Regions from separate parts of the Amycolatopsis sp. H20-H5 genome, predicted to be linked through region 1. Evidence: predicted binding sites of a transcription regulator. Region 1 holds the regulator's gene; the other holds the start of a gene.

The links. Region 1 encodes HspR, which represses chaperone genes until heat shock. Its sites were predicted from a motif close to ANNTTGAGTNNNNNNNACTCAANNT; they were not measured.
Region 2: lon (endopeptidase La) is a predicted target of HspR. The motif match lies at 5,314-5,338, and genes of this name have one in related genera.

Annotation. Positions count from the first base shown of each region.
Region 1 is NZ_JAYMZS010000013.1:39,650-50,114, reverse strand. Features, by position in the region: gene QMK34_RS10080 (MFS transporter) at 1-1,446, opposite strand, end outside; gene QMK34_RS10075 (MarR family winged helix-turn-helix transcriptional regulator) at 1,488-1,973, opposite strand; gene QMK34_RS10070 (globin domain-containing protein) at 2,286-3,494, shown strand; gene QMK34_RS10065 (globin domain-containing protein) at 3,842-5,017, shown strand; gene QMK34_RS10060 (dienelactone hydrolase family protein) at 5,089-5,778, shown strand; gene QMK34_RS10055 (lytic polysaccharide monooxygenase) at 5,951-6,709, shown strand; gene QMK34_RS10050 (DUF305 domain-containing protein) at 6,694-7,266, shown strand; gene QMK34_RS10045 (heat shock protein transcriptional repressor HspR) at 7,373-7,798, opposite strand; gene dnaJ (molecular chaperone DnaJ) at 7,804-8,973, opposite strand; gene grpE (nucleotide exchange factor GrpE) at 9,070-9,798, opposite strand; gene dnaK (molecular chaperone DnaK) at 9,795-10,465, opposite strand, start outside.
Region 2 is NZ_JAYMZS010000020.1:27,146-37,610, reverse strand. Features, by position in the region: gene QMK34_RS14655 (sialidase family protein) at 1-157, opposite strand, end outside; gene QMK34_RS14650 (PASTA domain-containing protein) at 303-743, opposite strand; gene QMK34_RS14645 (hypothetical protein) at 876-1,568, shown strand; gene QMK34_RS14640 (hypothetical protein) at 1,578-1,880, shown strand; gene QMK34_RS14635 (YajQ family cyclic di-GMP-binding protein) at 1,976-2,467, opposite strand; tRNA gene QMK34_RS14630 (tRNA-Tyr) at 2,585-2,665, shown strand; gene lon (endopeptidase La) at 2,895-5,297, opposite strand; gene QMK34_RS14620 (SAM-dependent methyltransferase) at 5,489-6,340, opposite strand; gene QMK34_RS14615 (GNAT family N-acetyltransferase) at 6,394-7,335, opposite strand; gene QMK34_RS14610 (EAL domain-containing protein) at 7,639-10,266, shown strand; tRNA gene QMK34_RS14605 (tRNA-Thr) at 10,344-10,416, shown strand.

The DNA.
Region 1 (10,465 bases):
CACGAAGGTCACCACCGCGACGATGCCCGCGATGAGGAAGACCTTGCCGGTCGCGTCACCGAACGCGGCGCGCACGATTTCGCGCATCGGGCCGGGCAGCGCGGCGAGGTTCAGGGTGCCACCACCGCCGTTGGTGGCGCCCGCGGTCGGGAGGCCGAGCTTGGTCAGCGAGCCGACGATGTTGGTCGAGACCTGCGCCGCGAGCACCGCGCCCAGCGCGGACACACCGGCCGCACCGCCGAGCGAGCGGAAGAACGTGACCACCGAGGACGCGGAACCCATGTCCCGCATGCTGACCGTGTTCTGCACGACCAGCACCAGGTTCTGCATCAGCAGGCCGAGCCCGAGGCCCATCGCCGCGAGGTAGGCGCCCATCAGCGTCAGGTTGGTGGTGTGGTCGACCGTGCTGAGCAGGAACAGGCCCGCCATCAGCAGGATCGCGCCGGGCACCATGAACATCTTGGTCTTGCCGGTCCGCGAGATGACCTGCCCGGCCACCGTCGAGGACAGCGCCAGCCCGAGCACCATCGGCAGCGTCATCAGGCCCGCGTGGGTCGGCGAGAAGCCGCGCGAGATCTGGTAGTACTGCCCGAGGAAGACCGAGCCACCGAACATCGCGGTGCCGACCGCGAGCGAACCGAGCACCGAAAGGGTGAACGTCCGGTTGCGGAACAGGCGCAGCGGGATGACCGGCTCGGCGACCTTCGACTCGACGAGCACCGCGAGTCCCAGCGCGAGCACGGCGCCGCCGACGTAGGCGACGGTCGTCCACGAGCCCCAGGCGAAGCTGGTGCCTGCCAGGGAAACCCAGATCAGCAGCAGTGCCACGCCGCCGACCAGCAGGGTCGCGCCCAGCCAGTCGATCTGCACCTCGCGCTTGAGCACCGGCAGCTTCAGCGTCCGGCCCAGCACGATGAAAGCCAGCACCGCGACCGGCACGACGGCCCAGAAGCACCAGCGCCAGCCGAGCGGCGAGTCCACGATGAGCCCGCCGATGAGCGGCCCGGACACCGTGGCGACGGCGAACACCGCGCCGATGTAGCCGGAGTACCGGCCGCGGTCACGCGGCGCGATCATCGCGGCGATCACGACCTGGATCAGCGCCTGCATACCGCCGAGGCCGATGCCCTGCAGCGCGCGGAACGCGATGAGCTCGGGCATCGACTGCGAGATGCCGCCGAGCACCGAACCGACGGTGAAGATGACGATGGAGAGCTGGTAAAGCAGTTTTTTGCTGAACAGGTCCGAGAGTTTGCCCCAGAGAGGAGTGGTCGCGGTCGAGGTCAAGAGGGTGGCCGTGACCACCCAGGTGTACTGGCTCTGCGAGCCGTTCAGGTCGGCGAGGATCGTCGGCAGCGCGTTGGAGACGATGGTGGAGGAGAGCATCGCGACCAGCAACGCCAGCAGCAGGCCGGTGAAGGCCTCCATGATCTGGCGGTGGCTCATCTGCTCACCGGGTACGGCTTGGGTGGTACTCACTGCTGTGCTCACTTTCCGACGTTCGCCAGTTCCTGGCAGTTGTTCTGCGGCTCCAGCACCGCGCGCAGGTTCTCGTTCATCTCGACGAGGCGTTCGGTCAGGCTGGTGACCTTCTGCTCGTCCCACCCGCCCAGTGCCTGTGCCATGAAGTCGAGGTAGAGGCCGCGCCAGCGCTCCAGCTGCTCGTAGCCCAGTTTCGACACGCTGACCAGCGACGAGCGGCCGTCTTCCGGCGCCGGGCGCCGGTCGATCAGCCCGGCACTGAACAGCTGCGTGATCTGGCGGCTGACCACCGAGATGTCCACGAAGCGGCGTTTGGCCAGGTCGGAGGGCCTGCCTTCGCCGTGCTTCGCGAGGTCGGACAGCAGCATCGCGGCGGCGGGGTGCAGCCCGCGCTCCGCCTGCCAGATCTGCATGAGCCAGGCGTGCTGGAGATTGGCGGACGCCTTCAGCTCTCGCATCAGTTCGAGGCGGGCGTCTTCGCGTTCGCTCATCGGATCCTCCACTTGTTTGTGCCATACAACTATATCGTGAAACGGTTGCGTAGGGCAACTATCTAAAGGGTGAGTTAGCCCACCTTCAAGATCAGGTCGTCGTACACCCGTCCGGAGCAACGATGCGGGCAAAAGGCTGCTCGCCAGCTAGTCTCGCGGAAGGCCGGAAACCCCGGGCTCCCGTCAGCTGGCCGAGGAGATGAGGTGGACGATTCGTGAACTCCCCCGGTGGTCCCCGCGGCGTTCGCCCGTGGGCACAAACACCGTCGCCCACCTCGCGATTCCCGGGATAATCGGGAGCACAGCCTTGGCATGCGACTTCCGACGAGCGAGCCCCAGCACCCCATGACAGCAGACGCCGTCAGTCCCCTCCCCCGGATCTCGGCCCCCCGGGCCGCCCCGCCCGCCGTCACCGCGATGGTGCGGCTCATCCGCGACTCCTGGGCGAAGTCCGAGCCGTTCATCCCGGAGATCTCCCAGTTCTTCTACGGGATGCTGTTCACGCTCGCGCCCGCGACGAGGGACTTCTTCCCGATCAACATGGAGGTCCAGCGCGGGCGGCTGGTGCGGGCGCTGGTGCACATCGTGCAGATGGTCGACCGGCCGGACGACCTGGTGCCGTTCCTGCGCCAGCTGGGCCGCGACCACCGCAAGTTCGGCGTCATCCCGCGACACTACGAGGCCGTCGGCACCGCGCTGCTCGCCGCGCTGAAGAACCACCTGGGACCCGAGTGGACCCCCGAGGTCGAGCGCGCGTGGGCGGAGGCGTTCACCATCGTCGCGCGGGCGATGCAGGAGGCCGCGGCGGCCGACGTGAACCCGGCGTCCTGGTCGGCCACCGTGCTGGAGCACCGCCGTCTCACCTGGGACCTCGCGCTCGTCCGGGTGCAGCCCGACGCGCGCGTCCCGTACCTGCCAGGCCAGTACATGAGCGTCGAAGTCCCCCAGCGGCCGCGGCTGTGGCGGTACCTCTCGCCGGCCAACGCGCCCCGCGAGGACAACGGCATCGAGTTCCACGTCCGCGCGGTCGACGGCGGCTGGGTGTCCCGCGCGATCGTGAGCCACACGCAGCCAGGGGACGCCTGGCGCCTCGGGCCGCCGCTGGGCAGGCTCACCGTCGACCGGGCGCGCGGCCGCGACATCCTGATGATCGCGGGCGGCACCGGCGTGGCGCCGCTGCGCTCGATCCTCGACCACCTCTCCCAGTGGGGCGACAACCCGAAGGTCCGGATCTTCTACGGCGGCCCCACCCGCGAAGACCTCTACGACCTCGAAGAACTGCGCGCACTCGCCGCGGTCAACCCCTGGCTGAGCGTGATCCCGGTGGTCGAGCGCGACGAGAACTCGCCCGGCTGCGAGCAGGGCACGCTGGCCGAGGCCGTGACGCGCTACGGCGCGTGGCCCGACCACGACATCCTGGTCTCCGGCTCACCGGCGATGATCCGCTCGACGGTTTCGCGGATGCTGGTCGCGGGCAGCGCGCTCGACCAGATCCAGTACGACCCGTTCACCATCGACTAGCCCTTTCCGGCTACGGCACAAGATCACCGGAATCTCATTCAAACGGGCTATAAAGTACCGCCCGAGAATAATTGAGAAGACCTGTAACACTGCGCCGCGATGTCGTAAAACCGCTGGTACAGAACAGAAACGGCGCTTCCCAAGATCGTCTTCTGGCGGCATTCACGCAGCGCCAAGGGCAGTTGACTCGATGTATTCCCTTGCTCCGTTCGAGCGGTAGTCCGCGAATTCGGGGCCACTAACGAGGAATGGGCCTACAGTCGGACACTCGTCGGGGGACGGCCCGCACACCCGCGACCCGGGCAAGAGCACTATCGCCTGGTACGACTGGAGAACTCCGTTCACCGATGACTGCCGAACTGAAACACGACCGCCCACCCAGCCCTGCCCCGGCCGCCCCGCCACCTGAGGACAATCGGGAACTGGTGCGGCTGATCAGGGAGAGCTTCGCCGCCGTCGAGTCCAAAGCGGACGAACTGTCCCAGTACTTCTACGGAGTGCTGTTCTGCGTCGCCCCGGACACCCGCGCGTTGTTCCCGATCAACATGTCCTTGCAGCGCAGCAGGTTGCTGCGCGCGCTGGTCTACGTCGTGCAGATGGTCGACCGGCCCGACGAGCTGGTCACCTTCCTCGGCCAGCTCGGCCGGGACCACCGCAAGTTCGACGTGCTGGCCAGGCATTACGACGCCGTCGGGGTCGCGCTGATCGCGGCGTTGAAACGTTTTCTGAAGAACAAGTGGACCCCCGAGGTGGAAGCGGCGTGGACAGCCGCGTACGGGATCATCGCGAAGACCATGTGCGACGCCGCGGCCGCCGAAACCGGGCCCGCGTCGTGGACGGCCAAGGTGATCGAGCACCGGAAACTCAGCCAGGACATCGCCGTCGTGCGCGTGCGGACCGAGGTGCCGTTGCCCCATCGCGCGGGTGGCTACGTGAGCGTCGAGGTCCCGCAACGGCCTCGCCTGTGGCGCTACCTGTCCCCGGCCACCGCGCCGCATGACGACGGGACCCTGGAGTTCCACGTGCGCGCGGTCGAGGGCGGCTGGGTGTCCCGCGCGATCGTCAACCACACCCGGCCGGGTGACACCTGGCGGCTGGGGCCCGCGATGGGCGCGCTGTCCGTGCACCACACGGGCCCGCGCAAACTGCTGATGGTCGGCGGCGGTACCGGGATCGCCCCGCTGCTCTCGATCCTCGACGAGCTCTCGCGCTGGAAGCGCAACCCGTCGGTGCACCTGTTCTTCGGCGGGCACAAGCCCGAAGACCTCTACGCGCTCGAAGACCTCCGGCGGCTGGCCACGACGGCGAGCTGGCTGACGGTCACCCCGGTGACCGAGGAAGGCACCGTCCCTGGCGGCGACCGCGGCTCGCTCGCCACCGCCGTCACCCAGCGTGGCGCCTGGAAGAATCACGACGTCCTGGTGTCCGGCTCGCCCCCGATGATCCGCGCGACCATCGCCAAACTCCTCGCCATCGGCACCGACCTCGAGCGCATCAAGTACGACCCCTTCACCATCGACTGACCCACCCACCCGTGATCCACGTGCCGCCACGCGTGGGGGCGGGAACGGGGGTGAGTGGTTAGGCTCGGGTGATGGAGATTCGGATTCCGGTCGCGGGCAGCACCATCGGCGGTTACCTCGCGGAGCCCGCGGGGGAGGGTCCACACCCGGCGGTGGTGATCATCCACGACGCGTTCGGGCTCAGCCAGGACGCGCGGGACATCACCGATCGCTTCGCCGCCGAGGGCTACCTCGCGCTGAGTCCCAACATGTACTCGCGCGGCGGTATCCGTTGTGTGAAGCAGGTCTTCAAGGACCTCTTCGCCAGGGACGGTCTGGCCTTCGACGACATCGAGGCCGCGCGGCAGCTACTGGCGTCGCGTCCGGACAGTTCCGGCAAGGTCGGCATCGTCGGCTTCTGCATGGGTGGCGGCTTCACCCTCGTCGCGGCGTCCCGCGAGTTCGACGCGGCCGCGCCCTACTACGGCATCCTGCCCCGCGATATGTCCATTTTGGACAATGCCTGCCCGGTCGTCGCGAGCTTCGGGAAGAAGGACCTCGCGCTGCGCGGCGCGGCAGCCAAGCTCGAGACGAAGCTCGCCGAACGCGGGATCCCGCACGACGTCAAGGAGTACCCGGACGCCGGGCACAGTTTCGCCAACAAGATCAAACCCGGCCCGGTGAACACCCTGCTGAAGATCACCGGCACCGGCTACCACCACGAGTCGAGCGAGGACGCTTGGCGCCGGGTGCTGGCCTTCTTCGGCGAACACCTGGGCTAGCCCGTCCGGTTCACAACGAAAGTCGCGCGACGAAAGTACCGTGACCGCCGGGAATTCTTGACCGATGTGCCCGTTTCGACTTATGGTCTAGACCACCATTCACCTGGTGAAATCCTCACGTGGTTAACCGCTCCCCTTTCCGGAACAACGTTGTTCCACCTCTGGAGCCGTCATGAGATTGAAGCGTAAGTTCATCGCCGCCGCGGTGGGCGCATGTCTCGCCCCCATCGCCGTGGTCGTCCTCCCCGCCGCCACCGCCAGCGCACACGGATACATCTCATCCCCACCGAGCCGCCAGGCCAACTGCGCCTCCGGCGCCGTCTCGAACTGCGGCTCGATCATCTACGAACCCCAGAGCGTCGAAGGGCCTAAGGGCCTGCGGAGCTGCAACGGCGGGCTCCCGCAGTTCGCCCAGCTCAACGACGAGTCGAAGAACTGGCCCGCCGCCTCGGTCGGCGGCACGGTCACGTTCAACTGGGTGCTGACCGCGCGCCACGCGACCAGCACCTGGGAGTACTACATCGGCAACACCCGCGTCGGGCTGGTGAACGACGGCGGCAAGCAGCCGGGCGCCACCGTCTCGCACACCATCAGCATGGGCGGGTTCACCGGACGGCAGAAGCTGCTCGCCATCTGGAACATCGCCGACACTCCCAACGCGTTCTACTCCTGCGTCGACCTGCAGATCGGTAGCGGCGGCCCGACGACCCCACCAACAACCCCACCAACGACGACCCCACCACCGACCTCCACCACGCCGCCGACCTCCACGACGAATCCGCCGACCGGCGGCACCTGGGCGGCGGGCACCGCCTACAAGGCTGGTGACCAGGTGACCTACGGCGGCTCGACGTACAAATGCATCCAGCCGCACACCGCGATCACCGGCTGGGAGCCGCCGAACACCCCCGCTCTGTGGCAGAAGGTGTGAGGCTCAGGCTGCTCGTCGCCCTCGCCGCCGGTCTGCTGACTGTCGCCAGCTGCGGGACCGGCGGCACGACGGCGGGTTCGACGGTCACGGCGCCGGCGTTCAACGACAGTGACGTGATGTTCCTGCAGATGATGATCCCCCATCACGAGCAGGGCGTGCTGATCGTGCAACTGGCCCGCGACCACGATGTCAGGACGGCGGTGAAGGAGCTTTCGGCCGCCATCGAGGTGACCCAGGAGTCCGAGATCTCGGACATGAAGCACTGGCTCACCGACTGGCACCGGCCGACGGCCGCGAACCCGGATCCGCAGGCGCACACCGCCCACGGCGGGATGCGGATGACGGACCCAGACCTGGTCGGCGCCCTGACCAAGACGGCCGGGCCGGAGTTCGAGCGCCGGTACCTCGACGTGCTGACCGGCCACCAGCACAGCGCGGTCGAGTTGGCGCAAACCGAAACGGCCGAAGGCGTGAACCCTCAGGCCAAGGAGCTCGCGAAGCGGATCTTCGAGTCGCGGACGGCCGAGATCAAGCAGCTGCTCGCCTTCACGACCTAGGTTCCCGGACTGTCATGAAAGGGTCTTTCAGGACACTTTTTGCCCGGAAAGACCCTTTCATGACACTCGGGAGGTGCGGGTCGGCTCACGTGGGAGGAGGGGTGGGTCAGCGGCGTTTGGGCTTCCAGACGACCAGGGCGGTCTGGTGCCGCAGGGGGACCAGGTCCTTGCGGTAGGAGGCGTGGACCGCCGCTGCCGCGTGTTCGGCCGCGGCGTAGGCGGCCGCGACCTCCTCGGTGAGCTCGGCGAGGCGGGATTGCAGGGCGTCGACCTGGTTCTCCAGCTCGATGATGCGCTTGATTCCGGCCAGATTGACGCCGGCTTCCTGCGAGAGGCGCTGCACCTCGCGGAGCAGCGCGATGTCCCGCATCGAGTACCGGCGGCCGCCGCCCGAGGTCCGGCCCGGCGACACGAGACCCTGGCGGTCGTAGGACCGGAGGGTCTGCGCGTGCAGGCCGGACAGCTGGGCGGCCACCGAGATGACGAACACCGGGGTGTCCTCGTCGGCACCTTGGGGAGGACCGCCGAACATCACACTCACCTGCCTTCGAGCAGTTCAGTGATCTCGGGTCGCGGATCGTTGCCCGCCATCGCCTCGGCGTAGGCCTCGAGGGCCTCACGCGCCTTGTCGTCCACTTTGGACGGTATGGCCGCCTGGAGGGTGACCAGCAGGTCGCCCGTCGCGCCGTCGCGTTTGACGATGCCCTTGCCACGTACGCGCAGCACGCGGCCGCTCGCCGTGCCCGGTGGCACCTTCAGCGAAACCTTGCCCTCCAGCGTCGGCACGGTGATCGTGCCGCCGAGGGTGAGCTCGGTGAACGACACCGGCACGCTCAGTGTCAGGTCCAGCCCGGACCGGCCGAACGTCGCGTGCGGGGCGACGTGCACGCGGACGTACAGATCGCCCGGCTGCGCGCCGCCGCGGCCCGGCTCGCCCTGCCCTGCCAGCCTGATCCGCTGGTCGTCACTGACGCCCGGCGGGATCCGGACGGTCAGCGTCCTGATCCGGCTGCTGATGCCCTCGCCACCGCATTCGGGACAGGGGTCGTCGATGAGCTGACCCCGGCCACGACAATCACGGCACGGCTCGGAGAACGCGAAAGCGCCCTGACTGCGGCTGACCAGCCCGGACCCGCTGCAGGCCGGGCAGGTGCGCGGCGAAGTGCCCGGCTTGGCACCGTTGCCGCCGCAGGTGGAACACGTCGCCGGGCTCGACAGCCGCAGCGGCAGGGTCGCGCCCTTGACCGCCTCGACGAAGTCGATCCGGACATCGGTCTCCACGTCCGCGCCGCGCTGCGGCCGGTTCGGCGTGGCTCCGGCCGCACCACCGCGGCGGTTGAACAACCCGCCGAGGATGTCGCCGAGCCCGCCGAAACCGCCCTGCTGCTGAGCGCTCGCCTGGCCGAAGATGTCGCCGACGTCGAAGCCGGGCCCGCCGGCAGCGCCGCCGGGGAAACCCCCGCCGCCGGAGCCGAAGAGGCGGCGAGCCTCGTCGTACTCCTTGCGCTTGGCCGAATCCGACAACACGCCGTAAGCCTCGGAGACAGCCTTGAACTTGTTCTCCGCGGCGGCGTCGCCCGCGTTGGCGTCCGGGTGGTTCTCCTTCGCCAGCTTGCGATAGGCCTTCTTGATCTCGTCCTGTGTGGCGTCGGAGGAGACGCCCAGCTCACGGTAGAAGTCCTTACCGATCCACTCTCTGGCACTCACTGAACGTCTCCTCCTCTCTTATCGCGACCTTGCGCGCTTCCGCGATCACGTCGCCAGGACGGGACCTGCGAAAGCGAGGCCTTCGCCGTTGAACGCTTACTGCTGGTGGCGTTCATCACTGGACTCGGCATCGATGAACTCGACGTCGATCGGCAGCTCGCCGCCGACGGGCGGGTCCACCGGTGCGACGCCAGGCTCGTGGTCGGTGACCCCGACCAGCGCCGCCCGCAGCACCCGCTCGCCGAAGCGGTAGCCGCGGCGCATCACGATGGTGACCGTCGGGCCCGCCACGTCCGGCGAGGTGCTGTGCTGCACGGCCTCGTGAACGCTCGGGTCGAAGGGCTCGCCCTCCGCGCCGAACGACTCGAGCCCGGCCCGCTGCAGGCCGCTGACCAGCTTCTCGCCGACGGCCTTGAACGCTCCGGTGAGGTCGCCGTGCTGCTCGGCCCGCTCGAGGTCGTCGAGCAGCGGCAGCAGGTCGTTGACCACCGTCGCCTTCGCCCCGACGACCACGGCCTCGCGGTCGCGCTCGACCCGCTTGCGGTAGTTGGCGTACTCCGCCTGAATCCGCTGCAGGTCGGCGGTGCGCTCCGCCAGCTGCTTCTCCACCTCGGACACCGCCGTGACCGACTCGTCCACAATGGACTCGCCGAGCGAGGGGCCCGCGTGTGTCACGGGCTCCTCCACGACCACTGACTCGGCTGCCCCGTCCGGCTCCGGTACCTCGCGAACCTGGCCGGTCAGCGGATCGATCCTGCGCCGATCCCGCACGACCACCGGCTCCTCCGGGCCCCGGCCCTCGGGTGCTGAATGGCGTTCGTTCACTTCTTCTCGTCCTCGTCGACGATCTCCGCGTCCACCACGTCATCAGCCTTGGCCTTCGCGCCATCGGCACCGGCGCCCGCGGCACCTTCAGCGCCCGGAGCGCCTTCGGCACCGGCCTGAGCGGCGTTCGCGTTGGCGTACAACGCGGTGCCCAGCTCCTGCGAAGCGGTGTTCAGCTTCTCGATGGACTCGCGGATCTTGGTTGAGTCGGTGCCCTTGAGCGCCTCGTTCGACTCGTCGATCGCTTCGGAGACCTTCGCCTTCAGGTCGTCGGGGAGCTTGTCGTCGTTGTCCTTGACGAACTTCTCGGTCTGGTAGACCAGCGTCTCGGCCTGGTTGCGCGTCTCGGCCTCTTCGCGGCGGACCTTGTCCTCTTCCGCGTGCTCTTCGGCGTCCTTGACCATGCGCTCGATGTCGTCCTTCGGCAGCGCGGAGCCACCGGTGATCGTCATCGACTGCTCCTTGTTCGTGCCGAGGTCCTTCGCGAGGACGTGCACGATGCCGTTGGCGTCGATGTCGAAGGTGACCTCGATCTGCGGCACGCCACGCGGCGCGGGCGGGAGGCCGGTCAGCTCGAACATGCCGAGCTTCTTGTTCTGCGACGCGATCTCGCGCTCACCCTGGAACACCTGGATCTGCACCGACGGCTGGTTGTCGTCCGCGGTGG
Region 2 (10,465 bases), on a different contig from region 1:
CGCGGTAGCCGGGCGTGTATTCGAGGCGGAGCAACCGCGCGTACGAGCCGTAGCCGGGCACGAGCTGCTGGCGTTCAGCCGCCGACGCGGGAGCGAACAGCGCCGCGATCACCGTCAGTGACATCAGCAGCGCGAGACGACGGGTGAAACGGCGCATACTGTGGACCTTCCTCACGGCAACCGGCCGATTACAGCACAGCGGATTCCGTGGTGGCCGAGGCTCGCGTACGCCGATAGCGAGAACCCCGCTTTCGGGTTACCTCAGGCAACCCGTTCGAGATTTGGTAGCCGTCAGTGACCGCCTAGTTGTCCGTGTACTTGATCGCGGTCAGCGTGATCACCGTGTCCGGCGCGACCTTCGTCCCGGCCGAGGGCGACTGCCCGGTCTGGACCCAGTTCCGGTCGAGGATCAGCGCCCGGCCGAGGCCCTTGCCGTCGACCTCGCGCAGGTTGTAGAGCCCGGCCTTCTGCATGGCGTTCTGCGCGTCCTGGTGGTTCATCCCGGAGACGTCCGGGACGGTGATCAGCTTGGCCGCGGGCGCTGTGGGGGCCGTGGGCGCTGTGGGGGCTGCGGGCACCGCCGTCGCCGCGGTGCTCGCCTGCTGGGCCGCCGAGGTCTCCGAGGTCTCCGACGTCGTCGAGGTCCCCGACGTCGTCGAGGTCCCCGATCCGGGTGAGCCGCAGGCGCCCAGTGCCGCGAGGGTGAGCAGGAAACCGGCCGTGTACCGCGCGATTCTTGCCATACCGGAATCATCGGCCCAGCGCGGGCGAGTGTTTCCGAAACCACTCGAACGGTGTGCGAAAATCGTCCGGGATGCGCCGATCGTCCGGCGCTCGAGGGGGATTCGGTGAACACGCGGAGTAAAAGCCTGCTCATGACAGGCGCGGTCGCGCTGTCGGTGCTGATGGCGGCCACCGGCTGTTCGTCCGGCGCGCGCGAAGGCCACGGCCGCATCGTGCACGCTGCGGCGGGCTCGGGTGACATCCCGCACGTCCCGACCGCCCCACCGTCACCGACCTCGACTCCGCCACCGGCACCCCAGGCGCCGGAGACCCATTCGGGCAAGGGCAACGCCGAGGTCGCCATCACGTGGCCCGACCGGATCGGCTTCGTCACCTTCGAATGCCCGAAATGCGGGTCCAACGTCATGGTCGACTCGGACGGCGGCGACTACGGCCTGGTCAACGCGATCGGCTCCTACAAGGGCACCCACTGGCTCAACTCCCTGCCGGGCCACCCCGCCACGAAACTCACCGTGCGCGCGACAGCCGACTGGACGTTCACGATCGCCGACGGCCGCGACCTGCCCGTCGCCGAGCCGGGCAAGACTCTTTCTGGCACCGGCGACGCCGTGGTGTCCCTGCCGGGCAAGACGGCGACGGCGGAGATCACGGCCAAGGGCAAGGGCCATTTCTCGGTGATGCTCATGCCCGCCGATCACACGGCGTACACGTCGCTGCCGGTCAACACCTCCGGCGGCGACGGCTACCACGGAACTGTCCCGCTCGCCGGTCCCGGCCTCCTGCAGCTGGACGCCGACTCGTCGTGGACCATCACCCCGGCGTAGTTTTGCCCGATGGACCCAGCCGAGGAACCTGACCTGGACCAGCTGCGCGCGCAACTGCGCGAGTCGGAGGAGACGAGCGCGAAGAGCAAGCAGATGCTCGAGGACACCGAGGGCGCGGAGCTCATCCGCGACCTCCAGGAGGCGATGGCGAAGGCCATCCTCCTCGGCCGCCCCGACATCGCCAGGAAAACCGCCGCGACCCTGGCCGAGCTGCAGACGGCCGAGAAGGAACTCCGGCTGCGAGAAGAGCTTTCGTCCGCCGCGAGGCACGAGGCCCAGACCCGGCTCTCGGACTTCCAGAACCGCGACTGACTGCCCCTGAAGGCCACCTTGACGGCGTCTAACGCCGTCAGGCCCGTCGCCGACGAGGCGACGGGCCTTTTGAAGACACAGTGGCCTTCAGGGACCTACCGGTAGTTCGTAAACTGCAGGGCGATCTCGAAGTCCTTGCCCTTGAGCAGCGCGATGATGTCCTGCAGCTGGTCCTTCTTCTTGCCGGACACCCGCAGCTGGTCGCCCTGGATCTGCGCCTGGACGCCCTTGGGACCCTCGTCACGGATGAACTTGGCGATCTGCTTCGCCTTGTCCGACGCGATGCCCTGGACGATCTTGCCGCTGACCTTGTAGATCTTGCCCGACAGCGCGGGCTCGTCGGGCTCGAAGGCCTTCAGGGAGATGTTCCGCTTGATCAGCTTCTCCTTGAACACCTCCACCGCCGCCAGCGCGCGCTCCTCGGTCTCGGATTCGATCGCGATGGCCTCCTCGCCCGACCAGTCGATCTTGGTGCCGGTGCCGCGGAAGTCGAACCGCGTGCCGAGCTCCTTGCTCGCCTGGTTCAGCGCGTTGTCCACCTCCTGGCGATCGACCTTGCTCACCACGTCGAAAGAGGGATCCGCCACGTGTTCTCACACCTCGTACTCGCTCGTCAGAAGCCTTCACCCTAGCCCTGGGCCACCCCGTCGACCGGCCCGCCACGGCGTTGGGTATTCTTTCTGACGGCTGGTTCGCCCAGCCACGGCGAGTTGCCCGAGCGGCCAAAGGGATCTGACTGTAAATCAGACGCGCAAGCTTCGGGGGTTCAAATCCCTCACTCGCCACACCACGAACGCCCCCGCTCAGCGGGGGCGTTTTCCGTTCCCGCAACCAGAACCCCGAAACTGTCGGACCCCCTCGCTAGCGTCGGGCATCCGGGGAAGGGGGATGACCGTGGCGTTCAGGATCGATCTGACGCTCGACTGCGCACAGTCGACGAAGCTGGCCGAGTTTAAACGAGCGAAGGGCCCTTACTCGCAGCCATCGCGAAGAAGGGCTCTTCGGCCAGTTTGCTTACGCGGCCTGTGGCACCGGTGTCGACGCCGGGGTCAGCGCCAGCTCCAGGACCTCGCGCACGTTCGCCACGGCGTGGACGTCCAGCTGTGCTAGCACTTCGGCGGGCACGTCGTCCAGGTCGGGCTCGTTGCGCTGCGGGATGATCACGGTCTTCATCCCGGCCCGGTGCGCCGCGAGCAGCTTCTGCTTCACGCCGCCGATGGGCAGCACGCGCCCGGTCAGCGACACCTCACCGGTCATCGCGACGTCCGACCGCACGACCCGCCCGGACAGCAGCGACGCCAGCGCGGTGGTCATCGTGACGCCCGCCGACGGGCCGTCCTTCGGCACCGCACCCGCCGGGACGTGGACGTGGATCCCACGCTCCTTCAGGTCGCCGACCGGCAGCTCCAGCTCCGCGCCGTGTGAGCGCAGGTAGGAGAGCGCGATCTGCACCGACTCCTTCATCACATCACCCAGCTGACCGGTCAGGGTCAGCCCGCTCGCGCCGGACTCCTGGTCCGCGAGCGACGCCTCGATGTAGAGGACGTCACCCCCGGCCCCGGTGACCGCCAGCCCGGTGGCGACACCCGGCGTCGCGGTCCGCTGGGTCGACGCGGGCAGCGAAGACTCCGGCAGGTGCCGCGGACGGCCGAGGTACGTGTCCAGGTCGGCGGCGTCGATGTTCAGCGGCAGCTCGATCTCGTCCAGCGCGACCTTGGTCGCCACCTTCCGCAGCACCTTCGCGATGGTCCGGTTCGTGTCGCGCACGCCCGCCTCGCGGGTGTACTCGGCGGCGATCCGGCTCAGCGCCGCGTCCGTCACCTTGACGTCCTCGACGCCGAGGCCCGCCCGCTCCAGCTCACGCGGGAGCAGGTGGTCGCGGCCGATGGTCACCTTCTCGTGCTCGGTGTAGCCGTCCAGCGTCACGAGCTCCATCCGGTCCAGCAGCGGGCCGGGGATCGTCTCGAGCGCGTTGGCCGTGGCCAGGAACACCACGTCCGACAGATCGAGCTCGACCTCGAGGTAGTGGTCGCGGAACGTGTGGTTCTGCTCCGGGTCCAGCACTTCGAGCAACGCGGCCGTCGGGTCGCCGCGGTAGTCGGCGCCGACCTTGTCGATCTCGTCGAGCAGTACCACCGGGTTCATCGACCCGGCCTCCTTGATGGCGCGGACGATCCGGCCGGACTGCGCGCCGACGTAGGTGCGCCGGTGGCCGCGGATCTCGGCCTCGTCCCGCACACCGCCGAGCGCCACGCGGACGAACTCGCGGCCCATCGCCTTCGCGACCGACGCGCCCAGCGATGTCTTGCCGACGCCGGGAGGGCCGACCAGCGCGAGCACCGCGCCCGAACGCCGTCCGCCGACCGGGCCGAGGCCCGCTTCGGCGCGACGCTTGCGCACGGCCAAGTACTCGATGATGCGTTCCTTCACGTCGGCCAGCCCGGCGTGATCGGCGTCGAGCACGTCACGGGCGGCGGCGATGTCGTGCACGTCCGTGGTGCGGTTGTTCCACGGCATTTCGAGGACGGTGTCGAGCCAGGTCCGGATCCAGCCGCCCTCCGGCGACTGGTCGGAGGTGCGCTCCAGCTTGTCGACCTCGGCCAGCGCGGCCTTCTTGACGTTGTCGGGCAGCTCGGCGGCCTCGACGCGGGCACGGTAGTCCGTGTCCTCGGCGGTGCCGTCCAGCTCGCCCAGCTCCTTGCGGATCGCTTCGAGCTGGCGGCGCAGCAGGAATTCCTTCTGCTGCTTGTCCATGCCCTCCTGGACGTCCTTGCGGATGGTGTCGGTCACCTCGAGCTCGGCCAGGTAGGCGCGGCTCCATTCGAGGGCCTTCTCCAGCCGGGCGGCGACGTCGAGGGTGCTGAGCAGCTCGAGCTTCTGCTCGATGTTCAGGTACGGCGCGTTGCCGGACAGGTCGGCGATCGAGGACGGGTCCTCGACCTGCTGGACGGCGTCGATCAGCTGCCAGCCGCCGCGCTGCTGGAGCACGGAGATCACGACGGACTTGTATTCGGAAGCGAGCTTGGTCGCCTGCTCGCCGGAGACCTCGGGGGCGTCGTCTGCGTGGACCCAGCGGGCGGCGCCGGGGCCGTCGGCGATCCGGCCCACCACGGCGCGGCCGGTGCCGCGCAGCAGGACGGCGGCCTTGCCACCGGGCACGCGCCCGATGCGCTCGACGGTCGCGATGGTGCCGAATTCGGCGTACTCGCCGTCGACGCGGGGGACGATCAGGACCTCGGCCTTGGCGGCCGAGCCCGACCGGATGCCGGGGAAGGACGCCGTGCTCGGCGTGTTGGCCTGCGCGGACTCCACCGCGGCTCGCGTCTCGGCGTCGGTGAGGTCGAGCGGCACGACCATGCCGGGCAGCACGACGTCGTCATCGAGCGGGAGGACGGGCAGGAGGCGGGTGTCGGTCATCTGTGCACTCCTCGGGTAGTTGAGTCTGCCTAGCTCAACTCTCCGATCGACCCGTTTGTTTCCGCTGGAGTGTTCACCCTGAGCGAAGCGGTCCCAGGCCCCCAAACATCCGAGCTAAATCCGTAGGTCACCGCAAAAACCTGACAGTTAGCCCGATAACTGTAGGTGCACTGGCGCAGACATCGGAGGTGTCAGGAGGGGCGTTGGGCGACGGCGCACCAGGCGAACGGCCGGGCCCCGGCCTCGATCGCGTTCGGCTTCCGCACCGGCCGCCAGTCGGGCAGGTGCGTGATCCCGGGTTCGAGCAGCGGCCAGCCGCCGAACAGCGCCTGGAGCTCGTCGCGGTCACGCAGCCACACCGGGTTGCTCGTTTCGCGGTACTGCTCGACGAACCACTGGATCCCGGCGAGCGCTTCGCCGGTCGCGGAGCCGTAGCTCATGTGCGAGATCGCCAGCCAGCTGCCGGGGACCAGGGCGTCGCGGTACTGCGCGACGATGCCTTCCGGGTCGTCGTCGGGGCCGACGAAGTGCAGGACGGCCATCATCAGCACGCAGACCGGCTTGTCGAAATCGATCAACCGCTTGGTCTCGGCGTGCCGCAGGATCTCCTTCGGCTTCCGCATGTCCGCCTGGACCAGCGCGGCCCAGTCGGTCGCGTCCTGGTCCTCGAGGATCAGGGTCCCGTGCGCGGCGGCCACCGGCTCGTAGTCCACGTAGATGACGGTCGCGCGCTCGTCGGCGCCGAGTTCGTCCATGATCACCTCGTGCACATTGCCCGCCGTCGGCACGCCGGAGCCGAGGTCGATGAACTGCCGGATGCCCGCCTGCAGCGCCGCCCGGACCGCCCGGTTCATGAACTCCCGGTTGTGTTTCGCGCCCGGCTTCACCCAAGCCCACTGCTCTTCGACGCGACGGCCGAACTCGCGGTCCACCGCCCAGTTGTGGCTGCCGCCGAGGTACCAGTCGTAGATCCGCGCCGCGGACGGCTTCTCGGTGTCCACGCCTTCGGGCGCTTTGGGCGCGGCGTCATCACTGTGGTTCACGTTTTCTCCCCGAGCTCTCGACCTTGCCGCCAGCGTAGCGAGCGGCACGCCGGTCAACGGCGGACGGCGGGCCTCCGCTGCCAGTACGTCCAGAGCGGCCGGTAGCCCTGCGCGTACCAGAACGGCGTGGACCGCGGATTGGCCAGCGCGTGGTGCAGCAGGACGACGTCGGCGCCGGCCTCATCGAAGACCTGGTGCGCGTGCGCGGTGAGCGCAGTGCCGACGCCGGTGGAGCGCGCGGCTTCGGCCACAGCCAGTGACGATAGGTAGCCGACTCTGCCCGCCGCCACCCGGTCGCTGATCCAGCCCGTTTCACCCGGTAACTGCACGTGTATGAGGCCGAGGGGCTGGCCGTAGAGCTCGGCGATCCACATCCTCGGCTCGTCACGCGCGAGCAGCGCACTCTGTTCGGTGGTGATCAGCTGCTCGGCGTTGTCGCGCAGGGTGACCGTGCCGAACTGGGCGTCGTACCGCTGCAACTCCCACTGCAGGTGCACCACGGTGGGCAGGTCACCGGGTTCGGCCGGGCGGATGCAGACCCCGGGCGTCGTGGGCGGACCAGCGCCGAGCCGGTCGGCGGGGCGCGCGGCGATGACCAGGACGGGCGCGAAACCGTGCCGGAGCAACTCCGCCGCGCCCGCCGAATCGCGGCTCGGCCGCGCCACGACGGCCGCGGCCTCGAGGTCGCCAGGTGTCGCCCTCATCCGGAGGTGTTCATCCCATTGGGTGAGTACTGCGCCGAAGGCTTCTTCCGGTTCGGTGCCGCACAGCTGGACGTCGAGCCGGTGCTCGACAAGCGTTCGCCAAAGGGCCACCGGGGAGTCCCCGGTGATCTGGGTGCGGGTCGCGAACCCGGCTGCCGCGGACTCGCCGGCGGTGGCGGTGAGCCACTCGCCGGCCGCGGAATCGGGCTCCGGTGCAGGTGATTCGGGCAGCAGCGCGTCGATCGTGGCCAGCCGCGCGGAGTGCGCGGCGGCGATCGCCTCGGTCGTCATCGCCCCATTGAAGCGCCTTCGCGGCCGATCGGGGGAGAGTTCAGGAGATCGTGTCCCGGCTACCGGGTGTGCCGGAGCGGAACGCGAATAACGCTCCTATTTCACTCCTTGGTCCACGCAGGTCAGCGAGACATGCCCATTGTTAACCCTGGGGTGATCTCCTACTGTCTCGAAAGGGACTCGGGTACGCCCTCCGGGGTACTGTAATGCCCTTGGTTCCGCCGAGCGGTCGATGTCGAGTGACATCGCCCGGCTCGACTGGCAGAGAACAGCGACCGGTTGGCCGCCGGGAAGGAAGGTCGGATGCCGGACTCGAACGGCACGCCCGGTACCGCCGCAGGGGCGAAACCGGGCAGGGGGAACGCCGTTTCCGGTGAAGCACGCACCGACGAACGCCGGTTCCGTGTCTACACCTTCGCCGTACTGACCGTGGGCCTCGCCGCCGCGGCCGCCGTCGGCTCGTGGCTGCCCTTCAAGGGCGACATGAGGCTGTGGTGGATCGCGCCGGTGCTCGCGCTCGCGTTCCTGCTCGCCGAACAGCTCGGCATCAACGTCGACGTCCGCAGCGGTATCTCGTGGACTATCTCGTTCACCGAGATCCCACTGGTCATCGGCTTCTTCATCGCCCCGTTCGAGGTGGTGCTCGCCGCGCACCTGGTGGCGGGCATCGGCACGTTGCTCGCCCGCAAGGTCGCCGGGCGCGTGCTCTACAACGCGGGTGCCTTCCTGCTCGAGATCACCGGCGCGTTCGCCGTCGCGGGCCTGGTCAAGCAGGCCTTCGGCGGGCCGGGCATCCCGATGCCCTGGCTGGCCGCCCTCGCCGGGACGCTGACCGCGCCGCTGGTCAGCACGCTGCTCGCGCTCGCCGCGGTCCGCGTGCTGCGCCGCCGCATGCGGATCAGCACCGCGATCCGGCTGACCGGGCGCATCCTGGTCGTCGGGTTCGTCAACGCCTCGGTCGGCCTGTCGGGCTACCTCGTCATCTCCAACACCCCCAAGGCTTGGCCGCTTGTGCTCGCGGTCTTCCTCGGCCTCACCGCGTTGTACTGGGCGTACTCCGATCTGCTGCGCGAGCAGCGGGACATGGAAGCCCTGTCCGACGTGAGCCTGATGGTCGCCAGGTCCGGCCAGCTCGCGGCCGCCCGCCCGGCCAGCCGCGCCGACGAGCTCGTCGGCGGCGTCGACGTCCGCGAGTGGGTCACGATCGCCGAGCGCATCAAGGACCAGCTCGCCGCGGGCCGGGTCGTGCTGAGACTCAGGCTCGACCCCTCCGACACCATGCGCGTGGTCGTCGCCGGTGACGACCTGCCCGACGGCGACGTCGCCACCGACGACCCGCTGCTGCGCCTGCCCGGCGCGCACGTCCGGCACTTTCGTATCACCGAGGCCAACCCGGACGTGCGGGCTTCCCTGCTCGACCGCGGCGCGCAGGAGGCGCTCGTCGTGCCGCTGCGCAGCGCGAACCAGCTCTTGGGCGTCGTCGAGGCGCACGACCGGCTCTCTCGCTGGCGCGGTTTCGGCAAGTACGACGTCCAGCTGCTCGGCACCATGGCCAGCCACCTCGCCACCTCGCTGGACAACCGGCGCCTGCTCGCCACGCTGCGCCACGACGCCTATCACGACCCGCTGACCGGTCTGCTCAACCGGCCGGGCTTCCGCCAGGTCGCCAGGGAGCCGCTGCGCGAGCAACCCAACGCCGTGGTGCTGCGCGTCGATCTGGACGTCTTCTCCACGGTCAGCGACGCGCTGGGCTACACCTGGGCCGACCGGATGGTCATCGCCGCAGGCCGCCGCATCCGTGACGCGCTCGGCTCCGACGTCCCGCTCGCGCGGCTCGAGGGCGCTTCGTTCGCCGCGCTGCTGACCGGCTGCGTGCCTGAGCAGGCCCACGCCGCGGCCGAACGCCTGCGGACCCAGCTTTCCGCGCCGTACCCGGTCGACAGGCTCGCCGTCGAGGCGAGCGCCATGGTCGGCTTCGCCTGCTCCGCGACGGAAGAGAACGGCGACGCGGTCGACATCGACGGGCTGCTCCAGCGCGCCGACGTCGCCGTCCGCGCCACCAAGGGCGGAGAGGAAGTCCGCGGCTACGTCCCCAGCATGGGCCAGATCTTCATGCGCCGGTTCCAGATGGTCACGCAGTTCCGGCAGTCGCTGGAGGACGGTCAGGTCAGCGTCCACTACCAGCCCAAGATCAACCTCCCGAGCCGGCAGGTGCAGGGCGTCGAGGCGCTGGTGCGCTGGGTGCACCCGGAGTTCGGCAGGCTCGGCCCTGACGAGTTCGTCCCGGCGATCGAGGCGGCCGGGCTGATCGGCGTGCTGACGTCGTTCGTGCTGGAGGAGTCGCTCAAACGGGTCCGCAAATGGCTCGATGAGGGTCTGCGGATCTCCGCGGCGGTCAACCTGTCGGTCCGCAACCTCGCCGACGAGGACTTCCCGAAGAAGGTCAAGGCCGAGCTGGAGCGTTTCGGCATCCCGCCGGAGCTGCTGACGTTCGAGCTCACCGAATCCGGTGTGATGTCCGACCCGCAGAAGGCGCTGCCGATCCTGCGGGAGCTGCACTCGCTGGGCATCGAGCTGGCGGTGGACGACTTCGGCACCGGTTACTCGTCGCTGGCGTACCTGCGTCAGCTCCCGGTCGACCAGGTGAAGATCGACAAGAGCTTCGTCCTCGGCATGGGCACGGATCTCGGCGACCTCGCCGTGGTGCGCTCCATCGTCGAGCTGGGGCACTCTCTGGGCCTCACGGTGGTCGCCGAGGGCGTCGAGGAGGACGTGGCGCGGGATCAGCTCGAAGCGATGGGATGTGACGTCGCACAGGGCTATCTCATCTCGCGTCCGCTGCCCGAGGACCGGCTCGAGGCGTGGCTCCAGGCCCGCACGGCCCGCTCGCAGGGACGGCACGCCGAGACCGTCCTGACCCTCCTGAGCTGAGGTTTTGTCGTTGGGGCACCCCGGTTGCGGGCCGCCGGAGCGCCTCTTGTAATCTTTTCTAGGCCTCAACAAGGCAGGCCCCTTTAGCTCAGTCGGTAGAGCGTCTCCATGGTAAGGAGAAGGTCTACGGTTCGATTCCGTAAAGGGGCTCGCTAGTGGGTGGGCTTCGCCTGCGGAAGTCGCAGGCGGAGCTCGCTTC